3 regions of the Rhodococcus sp. PBTS 1 genome follow, and region 3 is predicted to be linked to each of the others. Evidence: predicted binding sites of a transcription regulator. Region 3 holds the regulator's gene; each other region holds the start of a gene.

Region 1 (7,531 bases), 1.3 Mb from region 3:
CTGAACACCGTCACGAGATCCCTGGGTTCGAGAAGGCGTCAACGAACTTCGGTGCTCTGGAGAACTATCACGAATTCTTGGAGTTCGAGCGACGCAACCTCGCCTTGGGTTCACGGGTGGCAACAGTGTCGGTGCTGACGGCGGGAGCGCTCGCGACAGGGGCATTTTTCGCTGCGCCGGCCATCGGTGGAGCGATCGGCAGTCTGGGTATTGCAGGCAGTGGCGGCTACGCCGGTGCCGCTGCGAGCAGTTACGGCTTAGCGCTGCTCGGTGGCGGCTCGGTCGCTGCTGGTGGGCTAGGGATGGCGGGCGGGACCGCCGTCGTCACCGCTGTCGGCGGAGCCCTCGGTGGCGCGCTGGGCGGGTCCGTCACTACGGCGTACATCGGCGCGGACAAGTCGTTCAGAATCGAGCTCGTCAAGTCGGGGGCCGGCGTGCCGGTTATCGTCGCGAATGGCCTGCTCACCGAAGGAACGGATACGCGCACCGCTTGGAAAAAGTTGGTTGAACTCCGCTACCCTGATTCGCCGATCTACCGAGTTCATTGGGGTAGCAACGATCTTGGCGATTTAGCAGCGATGGTGAAGGCGGCGGGGGGACAGCCGGTAGCCGCGCTCGGCATCAAAGGACTTGCAGCCAAGGCCACCAAAGCCGGTGCGAACAAGCTCGGACCGCTCGCACCTGCCCTCGTCGTCGCGGCCCTTGCCAAGAATCCCTGGCACACCGCGCGTGTCAGAGCAGATCGAACGGGTGTGGCTCTGGCAGGTCTGCTGGCGAGAACAGATGCGAGGCGCTACGTGCTCGTCGGGCACAGCCTCGGTGCCCGCGTTGCCGCCACTGCAGCGGAAACCCTTGCCACAGCGAAAGGAAACCCAAAAATCGACACGGTGCATCTGCTTGGCGCCGCAATCGGGTCGAAGGGCGACTGGCGTCTTCTCAGCAACGCCGTCACCGGAGCCGTGCACAATTACCACTCCTCGAACGACAGCGTCCTCAAATTCGCCTACAAGACCGCCCAAGCCGGACAGACAGCGGTCGGGTACGCGGGCTTCCGCACCGACTTCGCACGCATCCACGATCACGACGTCTCGACGAGCGTCACGGGGCACTCCAAGTACCTCGACAACGTGCAACTGGTCGAGTAGTTGTGTCGTTCTTCGTTAGCTCACCGGGCTCGTATAGCTACCGATCCCACTTGGGTGCCGAGCCGGTACCACGGCGACGTGCTGCTGGCTCAGATCGAACTCCATGTCGAGTTGTTCGGTCGCGACGACTGGGCCCGCCCTCCCGGATGTCAGTCCTAATATCTTCGACCCCTGGAGAGACTTCTGGGCCGCACCCGTCGGTGCGGCCCAGAAGTCTCATCCCAAGGCTGTGCAGCCAGGGGGCAAGTTCGAACGAGCAACCGTTCGAACGTCATCCGAGAACGAGGATGCTCCGTCGCCGAACCTCCGCCAGTGTCGTAACCATCGCAGCAGGACGCAACGACTGCCGCCGTTTGTGACTACTGGCCGCGGAAGAGGACGGCCGCCGCCGCTTCCGGGTGCAGGCCATTGCGGCACTCGCTACCGGGACCGGTCTCACTTACGACGAACCAGCGCACCGAAAGCCAGGGAGCCGAGGACCATGCCGGTGACGGCGCTGAGTCCCGACCATCGAAAGTTCTCCGACATGGTGAAGATGCCCGTGAAGCCGACGACGAACACGATCAGTACTGCGACAGTGCCTGCTGCGGCCACCCTGACCGCACGCGAGACGGTGTCGCGCAGTGCGACGGCGATCGTGGCGGCGACAATCGCTGCCGAGTACAACACCGCCGCAGTTGAGAACGTCGACCACCCGGCCGCCGAGGCCGACACCGGAATGACTACTGCCGCAACCACGATGAGCGCGAGCGCACCGAGGCCAGGGCCGCCGAAATAATCTTTTGCGCGCCTGTCGGCCCTCGTGAGGGACTCGTTCATCAGATGTACTCCCAGATGATTCCGCCTGCGCAGCTGACCGCACCCAGGACTCCGAGCCTACGAACCAAGAACTTCGCGGCGCGGTCCCAACTGGTCAACTCGGCCTCGATACTTGCCCAGAACCCCGTTGCCGTCAACGACACCCCCAGACACGCAGCGACGACACGCTTGATTTCGTCCACGATGCCGGCACGGAGCATCGGATTGTTCTCCAGCGCCGCAGCAGATCGCTCGTAGGTAGTTCCATCGGCGAAGTAACCGACCACGCTACCGTCTGTCCGGTACTCCAAAGCCACTGTCCCCGCCGGGATCTGTTCGTTGCCGACCGCCGCGAGACGGTCGTTGAACAACACGAGCTTCTCGGCATCGATTTGTTCGACCCGATCCTGGTCCACGGGCTGATCCTCCACTGCACCCGGCGTGGCGGCCGAGCCCTCACTCGGTTGCGCCGTGGCAGGCACTGCGAACATCGTCAGCGTGATCGCGGCAGCCAGACCAGACGACACAACAACACTCTTCACGCGCATGGCTCACTCCAGTACTCATGTCCCTCGGCTCGCCGAGGCGACGTTTCGGTTGGGTCTGGACAGGTCCGAAGACCAAGTCGTCAAGTAAGCAGCACGCCCGACTCGGGGCCGTGCTCATCGACCCACACGGCGGGGGTCGGAGGAAGACCGTCCCGACTTGTACCAGGAATCGAGGCCTTCAGATACACCGAAGCGTATGGCCGGAGAATCTACCAAACAGTCTGGGATGCGGCATGATGTTGCTTGGCGATCCGTTTACTTCACAGTCAGCACGACTAGTAGGGCTGAGTGACCGGAATCGAGGTCGATGAGGGACGCCGTCAGGTCGAAGGGCTCGTATCCGCCATCGAGGGTGAGAAAGCGGAGTGTGAGGTCAACGGTGCGTCCGGGGCCGGTGACTCGAAGCGCGCTCGCGGTGTCCAATGCGGTCGGCATGTCGTCCGGATGCAGGATCGGAACCTCAGCAGTGTTGTCCGCCATCCATGCAATGCGAGGAGCGGGCGGGCCATGCCAGTACAACAGATTGAGCGTCTCAGGATCCGAGATCGCGCGGTATTGACGCGGTGGCGTTAGTGCTTCCGCAATGCGATCGCCGAGCGCCGGGACTTGACCACGAGGTGGCTCCGACGCAACCCCGATGTCGATTGATAAGCCACGAACAAGATGCACCCCAGCATCGCCCACGGCGTGAGACCTTGCTGTCTCGTGTACCGAGTGAGCGACGACATGCACCCGTCGGTCACCTCCGGGGCGGTGCTCGTCAACGGTGTATCGGTCGACGCTGTTGCCGCCGGTTTTCCGAGCCAGACCCGCAAGAACTGTGGTGTTGTGCTCGCCCATTGCGAGCATACGAAGGCTGTCGGCTATCGGTCGACGCGCTGGCACCCCCAACTCAGCCCAGCTCGACTCCATTCCGACTGGGTCGCCGCGGTACGCAAAGCCTTCCGCGAGATTCCACAGAAAAGCCCACGACGGCGAGGGTACCGATTCGGGCTCCCCACCCTGATGAGTGCAGACCCAAACCCCATGAACCCGACCGTCAGTGGGTTCGATCACGGGCACAGCCGTGACCGCCCGTGACGCCGTGGTCTCCTCTCGAACCGTTGTTTTGGAACGGCAGCAACCCAGGACGGCCCCGAGAATCTGATCGTGGTTCCTAGTCACCACCGAGCGCCACGCCACACCGGATCGCACACGGCCGCCGACCATCACCACCGACAAGGCCCGAGGTTCGATCGCATCGACAAGCAACCAGCCGTTCTTTGCTTCCACCACGCCACCGTCTCACGCCCGCTTCGTCGGTGCCGAACAGAGCCACCGACGGCGGAGGAGAGCTTCGTGAGAAGGGACTGCCCCCGATTTGGTTGACGCGGGGGTCGAACTTCTTCAGGCTGCGAAAGCGGCCTGATTGATTGTCTCAAATTCGATCGGAGTGAGCCGCCCGAGTGCTCTCTGGCGGCGTGTGCGGTGGTAGCTCTTCTCGATCCAGACGACGATGGCCAGACGGAGCTCCTCTCGGGTGTTCCAGCGTCTGCGGTCGAGGACGTTCTTCTGCAGCAACGCGAAGAACGACTCCATCGCCGCGTTGTCCCCGCACGCCCCTACCCTGCCCATGGAACCCTGTAACCCATTGTGCGACAACGCATGGACGAACTTTCGGGACCGGAACTGACTCCCCCTGTCCGAGTGCACCACGGTGGCCGTGGGTTGCCGCCGGTTCACCGCATCCTCGAGCGCGGCGACCGCCAAGGAAGCTTTCATGCGGGAATCGATCGAGTAGCCGACGATCCGATTGGAGAACAGATCCTTGACCGCGCAGAGGTAGATCTTGCCTTCGGCAGTGCGGTGCTCGGTGATGTCGGTGAGCCAGACTGTGTTCGGTGCACCGGCGGCGAACACCCGGTTCACCAGGTCGTCGTGGACAGGTGGGCCGGCCTTTCTGGTCAGTCCTCTCTTTCTGGAGAACACCGAGAAGATGCGCTCCTGGGTGCACAACCGGGCCACACGGTTCTCCCCAGCGGTGATCCCGCGGTCGGGAAGTTCGTCGGCGATGAAGCGGTACCCGAACGCCGGGTCGTCGGCATGGATGTCACGGGCAGCGTCGATCAGGTGCGCATCGTCCCAATCGCGTTGCGAGACGGGGTCTTTGCGCCATTTGTAGAACGCTTGGGTGGAGAATCCGAGCACCCGGCAGGTCACCGTGACAGGAATTTTGTCGGCGGCAAGGTCGAGGACCAGCGGGTACATCATTTTGGGTTGATGTCCTTCGAGAGGTAGGCCACCGCTCTGCGCATCACCTCCGCTTCCTGCTCGAGCAAGCGGATCCGTTTGCGGGCCTCTTTCAGCTCGTCGGTGGCCGACGCGCTGTCGTCCGGGCGGACGCCGTCCGCGATGTCGGCGAGCTTGAGCCAGCGATGCAGGCAGGTCTCGGAGATTCCGAAGTCCTGCGCGACCTGACGGATCGACGCCTCGCCCTTACGGGCGACCGCGACGACATCGGCCCGGAACTCCGGAGTGAATGCTTTCGGCACGAGGATCATCCTTCCACCGTGCGGAACGATCCGCACAGATCAGATGTCAACCGAACCGGGGGCAGTCCCGAACACCCGCGGCAGCCGGTCGCGCAGGGCCACAGCGTTGTCGAGGAGTCGTTCGGCGACGTACTGCGACACCGACAGAGCGGTGGCGATGCGGGCGGCGCACTGGGCGTACGCATCGACCGCCCGCTCGTCCCGGTCTTCTTCGGCGAGCACCAGGTCGGTGTGCAGGGCAGCGGCATGGCGGTAGCGTCGCCATTCCAGGTACGCCGCTCCGGCGCTGAGGTCGGCCAGAGCGTCGAGGTGCCCAACGACGGGGAGCTCGAACGAGGCGGGCAGACCCACCGCGGCGTGATCGCGTACGGGCCACGGCACACCCCCCCTTGCGCCGCGCCGGCTACGCCGACCCCCCGATCGCTCATGTGTTCGATTGTAGCGAGACTCACCGACACGATCCATGACACGCACGCACGAACTACTCCGCGTCCGCCGCCCGCGCCCGCAGCGCCCGGGCGAGATGGTCGCGCTGCTCGATCACCTGCCGTCGCAACGCGGCGGGGGACCCGGGGTTCTCGGCCAGCCAGCGGTCGGCGTCGTCGGTGGTGTCGGCCTGCGGGAACAGTCCCACCACCAGTCGTCGCGCGATCTCGATGGTGCGGTCGCGCCAGACGTCGCCCAGCATCGCGTAGTACCGCGCGTCGTAGTCCTCGATGCGCGCGCGCTCACCGGCGGTGAAGCCGCGGACCAGGGCGCCGACCTTCTCGTTGCTCGGCGACTGAACCGTCAGCGCCGTCCACACTCGCGCGGCGCTGCCCGGGAGCGCGGCCACGGCGGCGGTGTGCGCCACCTCGCCCGCTCCGGTGCGGTCGGTGCTCAGCACCTCGTCGAGCTCCGCCTCCGTGGCGTCTCCTCGCGCGGCGAGGGCGAACCACAGAGCCCACCGCTGCTCGGCGTCGAGTGCGAGGCCGTCGATCCGCGTCCGACCGGTCAGCAGCTCCCGCACCCGGGCGGCCCGGTCGACGTGGACCACCGCCGCCGACCACGCCCGCAACCACTCGAGCTGGTGATCCGATCCCACTTCCGCGGCGAGCATCTGCTCGTACGCCGTGTCCGCCCACTCCGTCCGCGCCCGGTCGCGATCCGCGACGTACCGTTCCACGGCCACGGCGGTGTCCGCCAGCACGGACCCCAGGATGCCCTCGTGCGGCTCGCTCGGCGCGAATCGGCGCGCCAGCCGGACGAAGCGCGACGCCGGGTACTCCGCGTCGCGGGTGGCGTTCCAGACCGCGGACCAGATGAGGCTTCGGCGCAGGTCGTCGGGAACCCGATCGAGCGAAGTCTCGACGACGGCCAGCGACGCGTCGTCGAGCCGCACCTTGGCGTAGGTGTGGTCGCCGTCGTTGAGCAGGACGACGGTGCCGTCGACGGCACGGGTGAGGTCGACGGGCGTCTCGGCGCCGGCCAGGTGCACCTCCTGCGGTGCGCGATCGACCAACTCGCCGTCTGCGTCCGGGGCCAGCACGGCCACGTCGAGGCGCTGCGGACGCGGGTCCGTCTGCACGATCACGCCGCGGGCGCGGTCCACCGTCAGCGTGCTCGGGCCGGTGGTCTGCAGCCAGGCGTCCGCCCACGGCCCGAGATCGCGCAGCGAGCTGTCCTGCAGCGCGGCCAGCAGGTCGGCCAGCGTGGTGTTGCCGTAGGCGTGGCGACGGAAGTACAGCCGGGCCCCGCCCAGGAAATCGTCCTCCCCGACGAACGCGGCGAGCTGCTTGAGGACGCTCGCGCCCTTGGCGTAGGTGATGCCGTCGAAGTTCAGCTTCGCCGCGTCGAGGTCGACGATGTCGGCGACGATCGGGTGCGTCGTCGGCAATTGGTCCTGCGAGTACGCCCAGGCCTTGCGACGCTGCGCGAACGCGACCCACGCATCGGTGAACTCGGTGGCGGCGACGGAGGCGTACGAGCCCATGTAGTCGGCGAACGATTCCTTGAGCCACAGATCGTCCCACCACTGCATGGTCACCAGATCGCCGAACCACATGTGCGCCATCTCGTGCAGGATCGTGTTGGCGCGGCGGGCGTACTGCGATCGGGTGGCGGGGCTGCGGAAGACGTAGGACTCGGTGAAGGTGACGCACCCCGGGTTCTCCATCGCGCCGAGGTTGTACTCGGGGACGAACACCTGGTCGTACTTGCCGAAGGGGTACTCGTAGTCGAAGACGTCGTGGAAGAAGTCCAGGCCCGCTCGCGTCACGTCCAGGATCGCGTCGGCGTCGAGGAAGGGCGCCAACGACTTCCGGCAGTGCACTCCGAGGTCGATGATCAGATCGTGCTGGACGGACCGGCCCTCCACGCGGTGGTACGGCCCGGCGACGACGGCGGTGATGTACGTCGAGATCGGCTGCGTCGGTGCGAAGATCCGGGTGTCGCCGTCCGTCCGGTCGAGGCGCTCGTTCGAGAGGACCAGCCACTCGGCCGGTGCGGTGACGCGGAACGTGAACGGCGC
Region 2 (7,531 bases), 960 kb from region 3:
CTCGCCGATCCGCATGCGGCGCTGCTCCCCACCCCGATCACGTCCGACCCGTTCTTCGTGGACCCGGCCCCAGCCGACACGCCCTCCTCCGACGTCCCGCCCGGCACCGTGCTGCGCAGCCGCGAGATCACCGGCCTCGTACCCAGGCCGCGCACTCGCCTGCGTCAGTTCGCCGTCGCATCGCGCGACGCGCAGGGCCGCCCGGTCACGGTCACCGCCTCGCTCATGGAACCGCGACGCCCATGGCGGGGGCCGGGGCCACGTCCGGTCCTGGTCCACAACGTCGCGATCGACTCGCTGGGGCTGGCCGCGACGCCGTCGTACCGCCTGGTGCACGGGCTCGGCCAGGACTTTCCGGCGGTGGTTCCGCTGTGGCTGCAACGCGGGTACGCCGTGCTGATCGTCGACCACGAGGGCCCGCGGATGGCCTACGCGGAGGGCACCATGGCCGGGCACGCCGTGCTCGACGGGCTGCGCGGCCTGCCGAGCCTCGACGAGACGTACCGCGACAGTCCCGCCGTCATGTACGGCTACAGCGGCGGCGCCATCGCCACGGTGTGGGCCGCGCAGCTGCAGCCGCACTACGCACCGGAGGTGCCGCTGATCGGGGCGATCGCCGGCGGCACGCCGACGAACGTCGGGCTGTTGCGCGAGACCATGAACGGCACCATCGCGTCGGGACTGTTCGGCGCCGCGGTGATCGGTCTGGCCCGCGAACACGAGGCGCTGGCCCGCGAGTTCGGGCCCCTCGGGCTCTATCTCGCCACGCGCATCAAGAACCTGTCCGTGGTTCCGCTCGCTCTCGGCGGACTGGCGCGGCTGCCCCTGGAGGCACTCGCGCACGATCCGAACGTCTTCGACTCCCCCGTCGCGCGCGCGGTGATCGACGCCAACACTCCCGGAGCCGCCGCGCCGACCGTACCGTTCGCGTTCTACCACGGCGGGCGGGACCGCTGGATTCCCGAACACGGCGTGCGGACCCTGGCCGACGACTGGCGCGCGCAGGGTGCGGACGTCGAAGTCCGCCGCGTCGTCGGCGATCACTTCGTGGGGTCGGTGTCCGCCCTGCCGTTCGTGACGCGGTGGGTGGCCGCGCGATTCACGACTCGGTGAACAATCGAGTCTGCGACTCGGTGATCCACCACGCGGCGTAGGGCGGCATCCAGGACAGACCGGCATCGTCGGGTCCGATGACGTGGTGAGACAACACCTCTCGCGGATCGGCGACGTGGCGGGTGATGACGTCGTACGGCACCGGGCGGTGCTCGCCGGTCACGTTGACCAGGCCGAGCAGGGTTCCACTGGGGTGACGACGCAGGACGCCGAGCACGCCGTCGTCGAGACCGGGAACGAGGTCCACCGGCGCCTCGGCGTGCAGCATGGGCAGGCCGGCGCGGGTTCGCATGATGTGAGCGAGACCGTCGTACGCCCGCTGGGCGTCCGATCCCGGCTCGCGGCACGCGGCACGATCGGCGTCGGTGACGGCCGGTCGATGCACCCATCTGTTGTCGGCGGCGTGCGCGGGGTCGTCGGCCCACGCGGGGTCACCCGGGGACGCGATCTCGTCCCCGCTCCAGATCACCGGGATGCCGCCCCACACGGCGGTCAGCGCGTGGGCGAGGAACAGCCGGGCGAACGCGCCGTCGGGATCGCGACGCGACGGCCCGAGTCCGGTGAGCGCCGCCGTCGTGCCGCTGATGCGCCGGTCACCGGTGTCCGGATTGTGTTGGAAGACCAGACCTTCCGCCGGAGAGCCCGGGAAATCGCCCGTGTACCAGTCCGACAGGAACCGACGATGGCCGTCTCCGCTCAGGCCCACCGCGGCGGCGTCGCCGTCGTCGATGGCCCACCCGATGTCGTCGTGACACCGGACGTAGGTCACCCACGTCCCGCTGGACGGCGTGGGCGGCAGGGCGCCGAGTGCGTGTTCGGCCAGTCGGGTGGAGCCCGACGCCAGCATCGACCAGATCTGCACCATCAGGCTGTTGTGATACGCGACGTCCGATACCCGGCCCGTGTGCCGGCCCTGCCCGAGGTAGGGCAGCAGCTCGCGGGGTCCCACGATGGCCTCGGCCTTGAACAGCACTGCGGGCGCGGCCATTCGAGCCGTGGCGCGCAGTGCCTGCGTGATCGCGTGCACCTCCGGCTGGTTCTGGCAGTCGGTGCCGAGGCGCTTCCACAGAAAGGCGATGGCATCGAGTCGGAGCACCTCGACGCCGAGATTGGCCAGATACATCACGATCTCGGCGAACTCCACCAGCACGGCGGGATTCGCCCAGTTCAGGTCCCACTGCCACGCGTTGAACGTCGTCCAGACCCAGCCGTTCACGTCGTCGTCGAACGTGAAGTTGCCGGGCGCGAAGTCCGGGAAGACCTCGGGCAGGGTGCGCTCGTAGGCGTCGGGCGTCTCGCGATCGGGGTGGATCAGGAAGTAGTCGCGGTACGCGGCCTCGCCGGTGCGGGCGCGTTCGGCCCACTCGTGTTCGCGCGCAACATGGTTGAGGACCAGGTCGACGACGAGAGAGATGCCGCGGGACCGGAGGTCCGTGGCAAGGTCGCGCAGGTCGTCGATCGTGCCGAGGTCCTCGCGGACGGCCCGGTAGTTCCGAACGGCGTACCCACCGTCGTTGTCACCGGGGCGCGGGTCCAGAAGCGGCATGAGGTGCAGGTAGGTCACGCCCAGGTCGGTGAGGTGATCGAGGCGCTCCCCCACCCCCGCCAGCGTTCCGCCGTAGCGGTCGGCGTAGCACGCGTAGCCGACCATGTCGGGGCGGCGGAACCAGTCGGGATTCAGCAAGCGACGGTCGTCCAGGGCGTGCAGCTCGGCGGGCCGGGCCGCGAACCCCGCGGCCGCCGTCGTCACCAGCCGAGCCGCGACGTCGTCGGGCGACGGGTAGACGGCCGCGACGGCGTCGTGCAGGTCCGGCCACCACCGCTCGAGTCGCAGCGCGAACGCGTCGCGACGATGTTGCGGCAGATCGGCCAGAGCGGCGTCGACGAGGTCGGTGATCGCATCCGGAACGGCGCTGCGCGGCATGCGCGGATTCTGTCACTGGTTTGACCGTCGAGGCCGTAGGGGTACTGCGACGCATGGTCAACTTCGGAGAGATCAAACGCAAGCTCGACGCCAACGAGGACAAGGTCGAGAAGGGCCTGGACAAGCTCGGCGACGCGGCGAAGAAGAAGTTCGCGGGCCACGACTCGCAGATCGACCAGGGCATCGACCGCGCCAAGGACGCCATCGGGGAGAAGAACTCCGAGCGTCGCGACGCCCCGCCGGCCTAGTGGTTCCGCTGGGGGGACGCATCGGGGGCGTGCTGGACACCGCGCTCGACCTGGCGATCGTGCCGGGGTACAGCCGTGTCGGCTCCTGGGTGCGGCGTCGATTCTGGGCCGCGGACGCAGCGCCCTTCCCGGCGACGGTCGACGTGGTGGTCACCGGAGGCGGATCCGGGCTGGGTGCCGCGACCGCTCGACGGTTGGCCGAGCTCGGCGCGCGGGTGCATCTGGTGGGGCGCACGGAACGTCGCCTCGACGCGTCGGCGTCGGAGATTCGGCACACGGTGCCGGGTTCCGCCGTCGAGACGCATGTCTGCGACGTCAGTGATCTGGACGCCGTCGCCGCCCTCGGGACGGAGCTCGCGACCCAGGTGACGTCGCTGCATGCCCTGGTGCACTGCGCGGGAGTGATGCCGCCGTCACGGATCGAGACGGCGCAGGGGCACGAAAGCGCCTACGCAACGCACGTCCTGGGCCCGACCCTGCTCACCTACGCCGTGCGGCCACTGTTCGACGCCGGCTCGCGGGTCGTGTTCGTCTCGAGCGGCGGGATGTACGCGGTGCCGCTCACCAACGCGGATTTCGAGTACCGGACCGGCCGATACTCCGGCACGACGGCCTATGCCCGCACCAAGCGCATGCAGGTGGTGATGGCCGGGCTGCTCGGCGACCGCTTCGACGGACCCGACGATCCGGTGGTCCACAGCATGCACCCCGGCTGGGCGGCCACTCCCGGCGTGACCGATTCGCTACCGCTGTTCGACACGGTGATGCGACCTCTTCTGCGCTCGGCCGACGAGGGCGCGGACACCATCGTCTGGCTCACCGCCTCCGACACACCGTTGGCGACGACGGGCGGCTTCTGGCACGACCGAGCCCCGCGCCCGACCCACTATCCCCCGTGGCGACGCGACGATCCCGAGGTGCGCGCCGCTCTCTGGCGCGACGTGACGGCGGCGACGGGAATCGGCTGATCGGTCACCGTGCGCGGCGGACGATGTTCACCACGGTGCCGTCGGGTGCCCCAGCCGAGGTCGAACTCCACCTCGCTCAGGCCGAGGACGTCGCGATAGAAGGGGGGCCGCCGACGGGATGTCGGCGACGGTCAGGTTGGCGGTGATGCGGACGACTCCACGGCGACCTCCTCGCGCTCCGCGGGTCGAGATTGACATGGCGTTCGCGTGATCGACACGGGTTCGTGCGTGCATGTCATGGACTGTGTCGGTGGGTGGCGGTACACTCGAACATACGAGCGACTGGGGGGTCGACAACATGGTCGGGATGCAGGTGGGGACGCAGAACACGGCGGTGCCGTGGGCGGCGCTCGACCACACCGCCCTCGGTCTGCCCGCTACCACCGACCTCCCCTCCCCGCAGGCACTGGACGCGCTGGTCCACGCCGCCGCCGGCGTCGCGTACCTGAAGTGGTTCGAATACCAGCTCGCCGCCGCCATGCACGCCGAACTGGTGGAACCGTTCGAAGACGAGGACCGGCGTGAGCTCGATGCGTTCACCCGCTGCGCCGCCACCATCGCCACCACCATGTCGATCACGCAGGGGGCTGCCCGCACCCTGCTCACCGACGCCGTCGCCCTCCGCGACCGGCTCCCTCTCGTGGCGGAATGTTTGCGGGACGGGGTGGTCACCCCGCATCACATCCGCACCATCGTCTCCCGCACCGAACTCGTCGAAGGACAGTGCTACGCGGCGTTGGTGGACGCCGACATCGCCCGTGCTCTCCGCAGAGCGGGGTCGTGGTCGCCGGCGCGGATGGAGGCGATGGTGGACACGATGGTCGACCGCCGTGATCCCGATGCCGTCCGCGCCCGGCGGGAGAAGGCGAAGCGGAATCGGGAGTTCACCGTCGAGATCGGCCGTGACGGTTTGGCGACGGCGACGGACACCCGGCCGGCGGAGGACATCGTCGCGCTCCACGCGTCCGTGACGAGGTTGGCTGCGCAGGTGTGCCCGAAGGACACCCGCTCCAAGGCCGCGCGGGCCTCCGATGCGCATTACGCGTTGATCACTCAAACCGGATTCGGCTGCAACTGTGACCGCCCCATCACCGACTGCCGCTACAAGAGCGTCGATGTGGAGAAGTTCGCGGCGAATTCTCCGCGGATCTTGATCCACCTCGTCACCGACACCACCACTCTCACCGGCCCCGTCCCCGCCCCCGAGAACGAGCGGGTGTGCCGGTCACCGCAGCACCTCCCCCGACCGGATCTGGCCGTGGACACCTCCGCGTCGGTGACGACCGAACCGTCCGCGGCGGAACCCGTTGCGTCGGAGCCTGCTGCAGCAGAAACTGTTGCGCCGGAGACCGTTGCACAGGGAACCGTTGCTACTGAGCCCGTTGCGTCGGAAACGGCTGCGGCACCGTCGGTGTCACCGGATCGCGTCGACGTCTCTGCGGACCGTGATGCGGCCGCCAGTGACGCTGCGGTGGACCACACGAGGGGGTGCGAGGAGCCCGTGGGCCTGGACTTCGTCGACGGCGTCGGGTTCCTCCCCGGCATCGGCATCATCTCCGGCGCCCACGTCCGCGACCTCGCCGCCGACCCCCACACCGTCATCCGACCCCTCGGCGACGGCACCGACACCCCACTCCCCGCGACACAACCCTCGAACCCCTACCGCCCCTCCGCAGCGCTCGACGCCTACGTGCGTGCCCGAGATCTGTTCTGCACCTGGCCCGGCTGCAACAGACCCGCCCGGGACGGGGACCTCGACCACATCACCGAATACGACCACACCCACCCCGAGAAGGGCGGGCGTACCAGCGCGACCGGACTCGGCGCCAAATGCCGCTTCCACCACCTACTGAAGACGTTCGCCGATTTCGTGGACGATCAGTACCCCGACCCCACCGACCCGAGCCGATTGATCCGGACCATCGCCATCCCCGACGGGCGCACCGTCCTCGGACCGGCGTTCACCGGACACGACGTCCACCCCGGACTCGACGCCATCGTCTTCGGCGACCCACCCGACACGCCAACGCCGCGACGAGCAACGCCGGGCCTCACCGAACGCCGACGACCCGCCCCACGCACCGAGCAGAAACACGCCCGCCGACGACAGGAACGGAATCGCAACCGATTCCGCAGGGTCATCCCACCCGACAACACCCCACCCCCGTTCTGACCTCGGGCGTTCAGGTCGCGGCGGGATGCACCATGGAGACGACCGTCGGGCCGTCGGGAATGTGTGTCGTCGCGGTGAGACCGAAACCGCACCGCTCGTACAGGCGGACGTTGCGCGGGTCCGAGGTTTCTAGCGCGACAGGAATATCGGCCGGTACGGCGTCGAGGGCTGCGCGCACCAAGGAGGCACCGAGGCCGCGTCCGCGACAGCGCGGGTCCACGCCCAGAGTTTCCAGGGTCCACGACCCGGTCGGAGGCGGCGGCGTCACCGCCCCGGCGACCGCCTCCCACCGATCACCGTGCAGGGCCACCACGTCCTGCTGCATGCTCGTCGGCGGCTCCGGCGGATCAGGCGGGAGCAGCGCCACCACACCGGTGACGTCCGCGTCGGCCAGGACGATGCCGTGCTCACGCGCATACTGGAGGTAAAGACACTGCAGTCGAGTCAGTCGGACCGTATGGTCCTGCGCGGGAACGGCCCACCGAGTCCACGGGTAGTTCTCGAACGCGGTCGCGAGCAGCGCCGCGGCGTCGTCGAGGGCAGCGACCGGGAGCGGGCGAAGGGCAAATTCGGTGGAACTCACGAATCCAGTGTCCGACAGGAATAGTTCGTTCGGCAACGAGGTTGAAGCTTCCATGAAGAAGATCGGGTTCCTCTCGTTCGGTCATTGGTCCGACTCGCCGCATTCGCAGACTCGAAGCGCGGCCGACGTCCTGCATCAGTCGATCGACCTTGCCGTCGCGGCCGAAGAACTCGGTGCGGACGGCGCCTACTACCGGGTGCACCACTTCGCGAACCAACTCGCGTCACCGTTCCCGTTGCTGGCCGCCGTGGGTGCCAAGACCAGCCGGATCGAGATCGGCACCGGCGTCATCGACATGAGGTACGAGAACCCGTTCTACATGGTCGAGGACGCGGGGTCGGCGGACCTCATCGCGGGTGGCCGCCTGCAACTCGGCGTCAGCCGGGGATCGCCCGAGCAGGTCATCGAGGGCTACCGCTACTTCGGGTATGCCCCCGCGGAGGGCAAGGATCACGGCGACATGGCCCGTGATCACACCCGCATCTTCCTGGACCTGTTGGAGGGCAAGGGCTTCGCCCAGCC
Region 3 (7,531 bases):
AGGAAGGCGACGTCGACGCGCAGGGTCGTGAAGGTGCGCACCGCGTCCTCACCGACCGTCGCCTGCGTGACGCCGCGGACGCGCCCGCCGGCGAGATGGAGCGACAGAGACGGCACCGTGGCGAGTCGCTGGGCGATGGGCAGGGAGTTGGTCACGACGGTGAGTTCGACGTCGACCGGGACCAGTGCGGCGAGGCGTCCGGTGGTGGTGCCGGCGTCGAGCGCCACGCTGCCGCCGGCGTCGGGAAGGAACCGGACGGCCGCGGCCGCGATGCGGTCCTTCTCCTGTGTCCGCGTGTGCTCGCGTTCGGCCAGGCCCTTCTCGACGGTCGCGATGGTGGTGACGGGAACGGCGCCGCCGTGGACCCGGCGCACGACGCCCATGCGATCGAGCGCAGCCAGATCGCGCCGCACGGTCTCGGTGGTCACGCCGAAGGTGTCCGCGAGGTCGGCGACGGATACGCGACCGCGCTGGCCGATGAGGCCCGCGATGGCGTTCTGCCGCTCTTCCGCGTACATGGTCGTGGTCACCTCCGCCCCTCCGATCCGTGGGTTTGTTGTTGGTTTATGTTGTTTTACGCCCGTCTCTGTTGACATGTCAAGAGGTTCGCGTAATCTCGATCACACCAGTCGCGAGCCGAGACGCGACGCACACACGTTTCGACGGTGTGCGTCCACGGCAACAGCACACAGACACACAGCAGGAGGAACGACATGACGGGATCCACCACCGTGACCGACTCGCGGACCGACGCGCGCACGCTCCACGGGACCCCCGTCGTTCCCGGTGTCGGGTACGGGCCCGTCGTCCGTCCCGCCCCGCGCCCCACCCGACCCGACGCTGCGCGCGAGATCGGCGAGGACTCTCGCGAATCCGAGGTCGAGCGTTTCCGTGCCGCGGCGAAGGCCGTCGGCGCTCGTCTGCAGGCCCGCGCGGCGCTCGCGACCGGGTCCGCGTCCGAGGTCCTCGCCGCCAACGCGGCCATGGCCGAGGACCGCGGCTGGCTCGGTGCCGGTGCCAAGGCGATCAAGGGCGGCGCCGACGCCGCCTATGCGGCCGTGGCCGCTACCGACCAGTTCGTCGCCATGTTCGCCAAGCTCGGCGGACGCATGGCCGAGCGCATCACCGACCTGATGGACATCTGCGACCGCGTGCTCGCCGAGCTCTCCGGCCTGCCCGAGCCCGGCGTTCCCACGCCCGCGCAGCCGTCCGTGCTGCTCGCCGAGGATCTCGCCCCCGCCGACACCGCCGGCCTCGACCCGACGCTCGTCGTCGCGTTGGCCACCTCGCTCGGCGGCCCCACCAGTCACACCGCGATCATCGCCCGTCAGCTGGGCATTCCGTGCGTCGTCGCCGTGGCCGGCCTCGACGACGTCGCTGCCGGCACCGCCGTCATGGTGGACGGCACCACCGGACTCCTCTCGGTCGATCCCGACGCCGAGGAGGCCCGCCGCGCCGTCGACGAGTCCGCCGCCCACCTCGCCCGCGTCGCCGAGTGGACGGGCCCGGGCCGGACGTCCGACGGCCACCACGTCGACATCCTCGCCAACGTGCAGGACGGTGCCGGTGCCCGCGCGGCCCGCACGACCGCCGCGGACGGGGTGGGTCTGTTCCGCACCGAGCTGAGCTTCCTCGACCGCGACGTCGAACCGACCGTCGCCGAGCAGGCCGACATCTACGGCGAGGTGCTCACCGCGTTCGAAGGCCACAAGGTCGTCGTCCGCACGCTCGACGCCGGATCCGACAAGCCACTGCGTTTCGCCACCCATCCCGACGAGGCCAACCCGGCGCTCGGCGTGCGCGGTATTCGCATCGCCGCCGCCGACCGCGGCATCCTGCATCGCCAGCTCGACGCCATCGCCGCCGCCGCCGAGGCCACGTCGTCGTCGCCGTGGGTGATGGCCCCCATGATCGCGACCGCCGACGAAGCGAAGGCCTTCGCCGCGGACGTGCGCGAGCGCGGTCTGACCCCCGGCGTGATGATCGAGGTCCCCGCGGCCGCGCTGCTCGCCGACCGCATCCTCGAGCACGTCGACTTCCTGTCGATCGGCACCAACGATCTCGCGCAGTACACGATGGCCGCCGACCGGATGTCCGCCGACCTCGCCGCCCTGACCGACCCGTGGCAGCCCGCGGTGCTCGCTCTCGTCGCCCGCGCCGCCGAGGCCGGAGCTGCCGCGGGCAAGCCGGTGGGCGTCTGCGGTGAGGCCGCCGCGGACCCGCTGCTCGCCTGCGTCCTGGTCGGGTTCGGCGTCACCAGCCTGTCGGCGGCGTCGGCCGCGGTGGCCGGAGTCGGTGCTCGGCTGGGGCAGGTCACGCTCGAACAGTGCCGCGAGGCCGCCCGCGCGGTCCTCGGCACCGCAGGACCCCTGGAGGCGCGGGAGGCGGCGTCGGCCGTCCTGGGCTGAGCCCGGGGGCCGGTCCGTGTCATCATGACGACTCGTGACCGCACCCCGCGCCTCGTCGCGCTCCCGCCTCGTCCCCCGGTGGACCCTGCACGGTGACGGCCGGAGCGTGGCCGCCGACGGTGTCGTCGCCCCCGACGAACGTCTGTCCTGGCCGCGCACCGTCGGCATCGGCATGCAGCACGTCGTCGCGATGTTCGGTGCGACGCTGCTCGTGCCGACCATCACCGGCTTCCCGGTCACCACGACGCTGTTCTTCTCCGGCCTCGGCACCGCGCTGTTCCTGCTGATCACGCGGGGCCGGGTACCGAGCTACCTCGGCTCGTCGTTCGCCTTCATCGCGCCGCTAGCCGCCACCGCGGGCGACGGTCCGGCGGCCCAGCTCGGTGCCGTGCTGGTCGTCGGTGTCGCTCTCGCCGCCGTCGGCGTGCTGGTCAAGGTGGCCGGGAGTCGTGCGCTCGACGCCGCCATGCCGCCCCTGCTCACCGGCGCCATCGTCGCGCTGATCGGACTCAATCTCGCCGGCACCGCCGTGACGTCCTACGAGTCGCAGCCGCTGGTCGCCACCGTCACCCTCGTGGCGATCCTGCTGGTCACCGTGGCCGTCCCCGGCTTGATCGGGAGGCTCGGCATCCTGGTCGGCGTCGTCGTCGGCTGGGTCTTCGGCGCACTGACCGGCGCGCTCGATCCGGCCCGGGTCGACGCGCTGCGGGAGGCCGCGTGGGTCGGCGTCCCGACCTTCACCGGGCCGTCGTTCCAGCTCTCCGCCGTGCTGGTCGCCCTGCCCGTCGTCGTGGTCCTGGTCGCCGAGAACGTCGGTCACGTCAAGGCGGTCGCCGCCATGACCGGCCGCTCCCTCGACGACGTCGCCGGCGATGCCCTCGTGGCCGACGGCGTCGCCACCGCGCTCGCCGGCGCCGGTGGCGGTTCGGGCACGACGACCTACGCCGAGAACATCGGCGTCATGGCCGCCACCCGCGTGTACTCGACGGCCGCCTACTGGGTCGCGGCCGCGACGGCGCTGGTCCTGGCCTTCTCGCCGAAGTTCGGTGCCCTGGTCTTCACTGTGCCCGGCGGCGTCATCGGCGGCGCGACCCTGGTGCTCTACGGGCTCATCGGGCTGCTCGGCGTGCGGATCTGGCAGGAGGCGAACGTCGACTTCACCCGGCCCGTCAACCTGATGGTCGCCGCGGCCGCGCTGGTCGCCGGGATCGGCGATCTGACGCTGACCATCGGGTCCGTCGAGCTCGGCGGCATCGTCTGGGGGTCGGTGGGGATCCTGGTGGGCTACCCGATCCTGCGCGCGTTGGCGGGGCGCACCGTCCGCTGAGTCGTGAGACCGTGAGGTATGGACTCGGAACGGATCGGTCTCTCCGGGCTCGACCCGATGCGTCCGGTGAGCGTCGCGCCCGAGGAATGGCCGTCGACGCCGGCGTGGAAATCCGCCCTGTCCGCCGTCGTCCCGGTCGCGATCGTCGGGCTCGCGTGGCTCGGTCCGACTGCGGTCGGACTGATCCTCGGGGTCGGGGCGATGGTCGTCGGCCTGATGCTGAGCGTCGTCGGGGCGCGTCGGGTGCTGCGGGAGAACGCCGGGCGGCGGGTGCCGTGGTGGCGTGAGCCACCGGTCAGGCGCCGCGATCGCGACCTGGTGCAGAGTGCGGCGGGGTCGTGTGCCGCCGTCGCCGCGGGCGGGCTCGTTCGGGCGACCGGGTCGTGGTGGTTCCTTCTCGCGGCGGCTCCGGTCGTCCTGCCCGACGTGGTCCTGCACGCCCGGCACAATCGAGCCGTCCGCCGCGAGAATCGTGTGCAGTAATCCGCGCTGGACGCCGATATCTGCACACGATCCGGTCGGCGGTGGTCACCGAACGCGCTCGCACAGGTCATCGACGCCCTTCGTGCTCCGACCTACCGTGAAGTGGTAACTCACGTCACACGAGGAGAGTCATGAAGCGCACGTTGTTCGAGCCCGAGCACGATCTGTTCCGCAGCTCGTACAAGAAGTTCCTCGAGCAGCACGTCGCACCGCATCACGCGGAGTGGGAAGAGCAGAACATCGTCGACCGCGGCGTGTGGGTCGAGGCCGGCAAGCAGGGCTTCCTGGGCATGGCCGTGCCGGAGGAGTACGGCGGCGGCGGCGTGAAGGACTTCCGCTACAACGCGATCGTCACCGAGGAGACCACGTTCGGCGGCTACAGCGGCATCGGGTTCACCCTGCACAACGACGTCGTCGCGCCCTACCTGATCGAGCTCACCAACGAGGAGCAGAAGCAGCGCTGGCTGCCCGGATTCTGCTCGGGCGAGCTCATCACCGCCATCGCGATGACCGAGCCCGGCACCGGCAGCGACCTGCAGGGCATCAAGACGCGCGCCGTCCGCGACGGTGACGACTGGGTGCTCAACGGCTCGAAGACGTTCATCACCAACGGCATCAACGCCGACCTGGTCCTCGTCGTGGCCTGCACCGATCCCGAGAAGGGCGCCCAGGGATTCAGCATCTTCGGCGTCGAGCGCGACATGCCCGGGTTCGAGCGGGGCCGCAACCTCGACAAGATCGGCATGAAGGCCCAGGACACGGCCGAGCTCAGCTTCACCGACGTCCGGGTGCCGGCGGCGAACATGCTGGGCGAGGAGGGGATGGGCTTCATCTACCTCATGCAGAACCTTCCGCAGGAGCGGCTGTCCATCGCCGTGGTCGCGGCCGCTGCCATCGAGCGCTCGATCGAGATGACGGTGCAGTACTGCAAGGACCGCAAGGCTTTCGGCAAGCCGATCGGGAAGTTCCAGAACACCCGGTTCGTCCTGGCCGAGTGCGCCACCGAGGCCACTGCTGTCCGCATCATGGTGGACAAGTACATCGAGCAGCTCAACGCGGGCGAGCTCACCGTGCAGGAAGCCGCTATGGCCAAGTGGTGGACCACGGAGAACCAGGTCAAGATCATCGACCGGTGCCTGCAGCTCCACGGTGGATACGGCTACATGAAGGAATACCCGATCGCCAAGGCGTACATGGACTCTCGCGTGCAGACCATCTACGGCGGCACCACGGAGATCATGAAGGAGATCATCGGGCGGGGCCTGGATCTCTGACCCTCGCGGACGAACGACGAGAGCCGGCACCGAGAACGGTGCCGGCTCTCGCCGTCGTCGGGGGACGATCAGAGCTTGCGCATCACGGTGACGACCTTGCCGAGGATCACGGCGTCGTTGCCGGGAATGGGTTCGAAGAGCGGGTTGTGGGGGAGCAGCCACACGTCGCCGCCGGTGCGCTTGAACGTCTTGACCGTGGCCTCGCCGTCGATCATGGCGGCGACGATGTCTCCGTTGTCCGCGACGTTCTGCTGCCGGACGACCACCCAGTCACCGTCGCAGATCGCCGCGTCGATCATGGACTCGCCGACCACCCGCAGCAAGAAGAGCGAACCGGAGCCGACCAGTTCGCGCGGGAGGGGGAACACCTCTTCGACGGCTTGCTCGGCCAGGATGGGACCGCCGGCTGCGATGCGCCCGAGAACCGGGACGAAGGTGGGCGCGGGCAGGGCGTCCGACTCGGCGCCGGCGTCGCGGGCGGCGGGCTCGACGGTGGGGGCGTCGCCCGTCGAGGCCACCTCGTCCGGCCGTCCGTTCTCGCCCGGCAGGCGGACGTCGACCGCGCGGGGCCGGTTCGGGTCGCGGCGCAGGAAGCCCTTCTTCTCGAGCGTCCGTAGTTGGTGCGCGACCGAGGAGGTCGAGGTCAGGCCCACGGCGTCGCCGATCTCGCGGATGCTCGGCGGGTAACCACGCTCGGTGACGGAGGCCCGGATGACCTCGAGAACGCGACGTTGCCGCTCGGTCAGGCCGGAATCGGTACTCGTGGCGGACGAGCTCTCGTCGGTCATGCTGTGAACCTCCATCGGTGGCCGGCCCGGGGCGGGCGGGTGCTGCTGGGCGCGCCGGACGGTGGTGCGGATGGGGCGTCTGGTGCCCCGGTGTCCGATGCGACGTCGTGAGTAGAAGTTAGACCGGATTCGATCGGTGATCAAACACCTGTTCGATCCGTGTCGCGATTTCGTGGACTGTGTCGGACCGCCCTGCTATACATCGAACATGCGTTCCTTCGAACGCGTGGTCGAACGGAATGGCCGAACGCCGGTGGGTGTTCTGCTCGCCGGGGGACCACCGCCTACCCACGAGGAGTGGTTGTCGTGATCAGTACCGAACTGCAGACCGTTCGCGGCGCTCGAGTCGGAGCGACCTCTCGCCCGTCCGTCGATCGCTGGACCTGCGACGACGAGTCCTACTGGGGTTCCGTGGCCACGGCCGAGCGCGCCGCGGCCCCCGCGCCGCGTCGGTCTGCTCCCGTACGCCGTCGTGCCGTCTCGCGCGACGTGCGTCGCCCGCACGCCGGCGCGGTCGAGTACGTCGGCCACTCGGTCGGGGTGTCGCGTGCACCGCACGTGTCTCGGCCGGTCCGGGGTCTCGCGTCGGTCGCCGCTGTGGTTCTGGTCACAGCGGCAACGGCCCTCGGGCTCGTCGGAGTGGCCAACCTGCGGGCCGCCGACGTTCCGCCGCAGCCGACCGTCGTGGAGCAACTCGACCTCGGCGTGTCCCCGCGCTGATCGATCGTGGCACGGCCCTCGGTAGGCTGGTGCGCGGCGTCGGCGACGACGTCGCACCGTCCGTACGGAACGGAATCGTCCCGTGAGCACCGAGGGGTCACCGCCACATGCACTGCCCGTTCTGCCGTCACCCCGACTCGCGCGTGGTCGATTCTCGTGAGGCGGACGAGGGGCAGGCGATCCGCCGTCGGCGGTCGTGTCCCGAGTGCGGTCGCCGGTTCACCACCGTCGAGACGGCGGTGCTGTCCGTGGTCAAGCGGAGCGGCGTCAGCGAACCCTTCAGTCGTGACAAGGTGATCAAGGGTGTGCGTCGCGCGTGCCAGGGCCGCGACGTCGACAACGATGCTCTCGTCCTCCTCGCGCAGCAGGTCGAGGACACCGTCCGCGCCTCTGGCTCCGCGGAGATCCCCAGCAACGAGGTCGGACTCGCCATCCTCGGTCCGCTGCGCGACCTGGACGAGGTGGCCTACCTGCGTTTCGCGTCGGTCTACCGCTCGTTCAGCAGCGCCGAGGACTTCGAACGCGAGATCG

What was found. The regulator LexA, encoded in region 3, represses DNA repair genes until DNA is damaged. The targets are predictions, from matches to a motif close to CGAACANNTGTTCG.
Region 1: A3Q40_RS01415 (DUF222 domain-containing protein) is a predicted target of LexA. The motif match lies at 5,444-5,457, and genes of this name have one in related genera.
Region 2: A3Q40_RS11595 (HNH endonuclease signature motif containing protein) is a predicted target of LexA. The motif match lies at 4,521-4,534, and genes of this name have one in related genera.

The regions. Positions count from the first base shown of each region.
Region 1 covers NZ_CP015219.1:281,076-288,606, forward strand. The annotation lists gene A3Q40_RS01385 (DUF726 domain-containing protein) at 1-1,145, shown strand, start outside; gene A3Q40_RS01390 (hypothetical protein) at 1,581-1,964, opposite strand; gene A3Q40_RS01395 (hypothetical protein) at 1,964-2,491, opposite strand; gene A3Q40_RS20690 (hypothetical protein) at 2,747-3,175, opposite strand; gene A3Q40_RS20695 (hypothetical protein) at 3,206-3,571, shown strand; partial or broken gene A3Q40_RS20700 (hypothetical protein) at 3,542-3,700, opposite strand; one part of gene A3Q40_RS01405 (IS3 family transposase) at 3,878-4,752, opposite strand; one part of gene A3Q40_RS01405 (IS3 family transposase) at 4,752-5,022, opposite strand; gene A3Q40_RS01415 (DUF222 domain-containing protein) at 5,062-5,403, opposite strand; gene pepN (aminopeptidase N) at 5,504-7,531, opposite strand, start outside.
Region 2 covers NZ_CP015219.1:2,560,640-2,568,170, forward strand. The annotation lists gene A3Q40_RS11575 (lipase family protein) at 1-1,113, shown strand, start outside; gene A3Q40_RS11580 (alpha-amylase family protein) at 1,100-3,037, opposite strand; gene A3Q40_RS11585 (antitoxin) at 3,058-3,285, shown strand; gene A3Q40_RS11590 (SDR family NAD(P)-dependent oxidoreductase) at 3,315-4,253, shown strand; gene A3Q40_RS11595 (HNH endonuclease signature motif containing protein) at 4,552-6,426, shown strand; gene A3Q40_RS11600 (GNAT family N-acetyltransferase) at 6,437-7,009, opposite strand; gene A3Q40_RS11605 (LLM class flavin-dependent oxidoreductase) at 7,062-7,531, shown strand, end outside.
Region 3 covers NZ_CP015219.1:1,599,530-1,607,060, forward strand. The annotation lists gene A3Q40_RS07265 (DeoR/GlpR family DNA-binding transcription regulator) at 1-518, opposite strand, end outside; gene A3Q40_RS07270 (putative PEP-binding protein) at 714-2,408, shown strand; gene A3Q40_RS07275 (uracil-xanthine permease family protein) at 2,443-3,735, shown strand; gene A3Q40_RS07280 (hypothetical protein) at 3,802-4,218, shown strand; gene A3Q40_RS07285 (acyl-CoA dehydrogenase family protein) at 4,350-5,492, shown strand; gene lexA (transcriptional repressor LexA) at 5,561-6,280, opposite strand; gene A3Q40_RS07295 (hypothetical protein) at 6,587-7,000, shown strand; gene nrdR (transcriptional regulator NrdR) at 7,108-7,531, shown strand, end outside.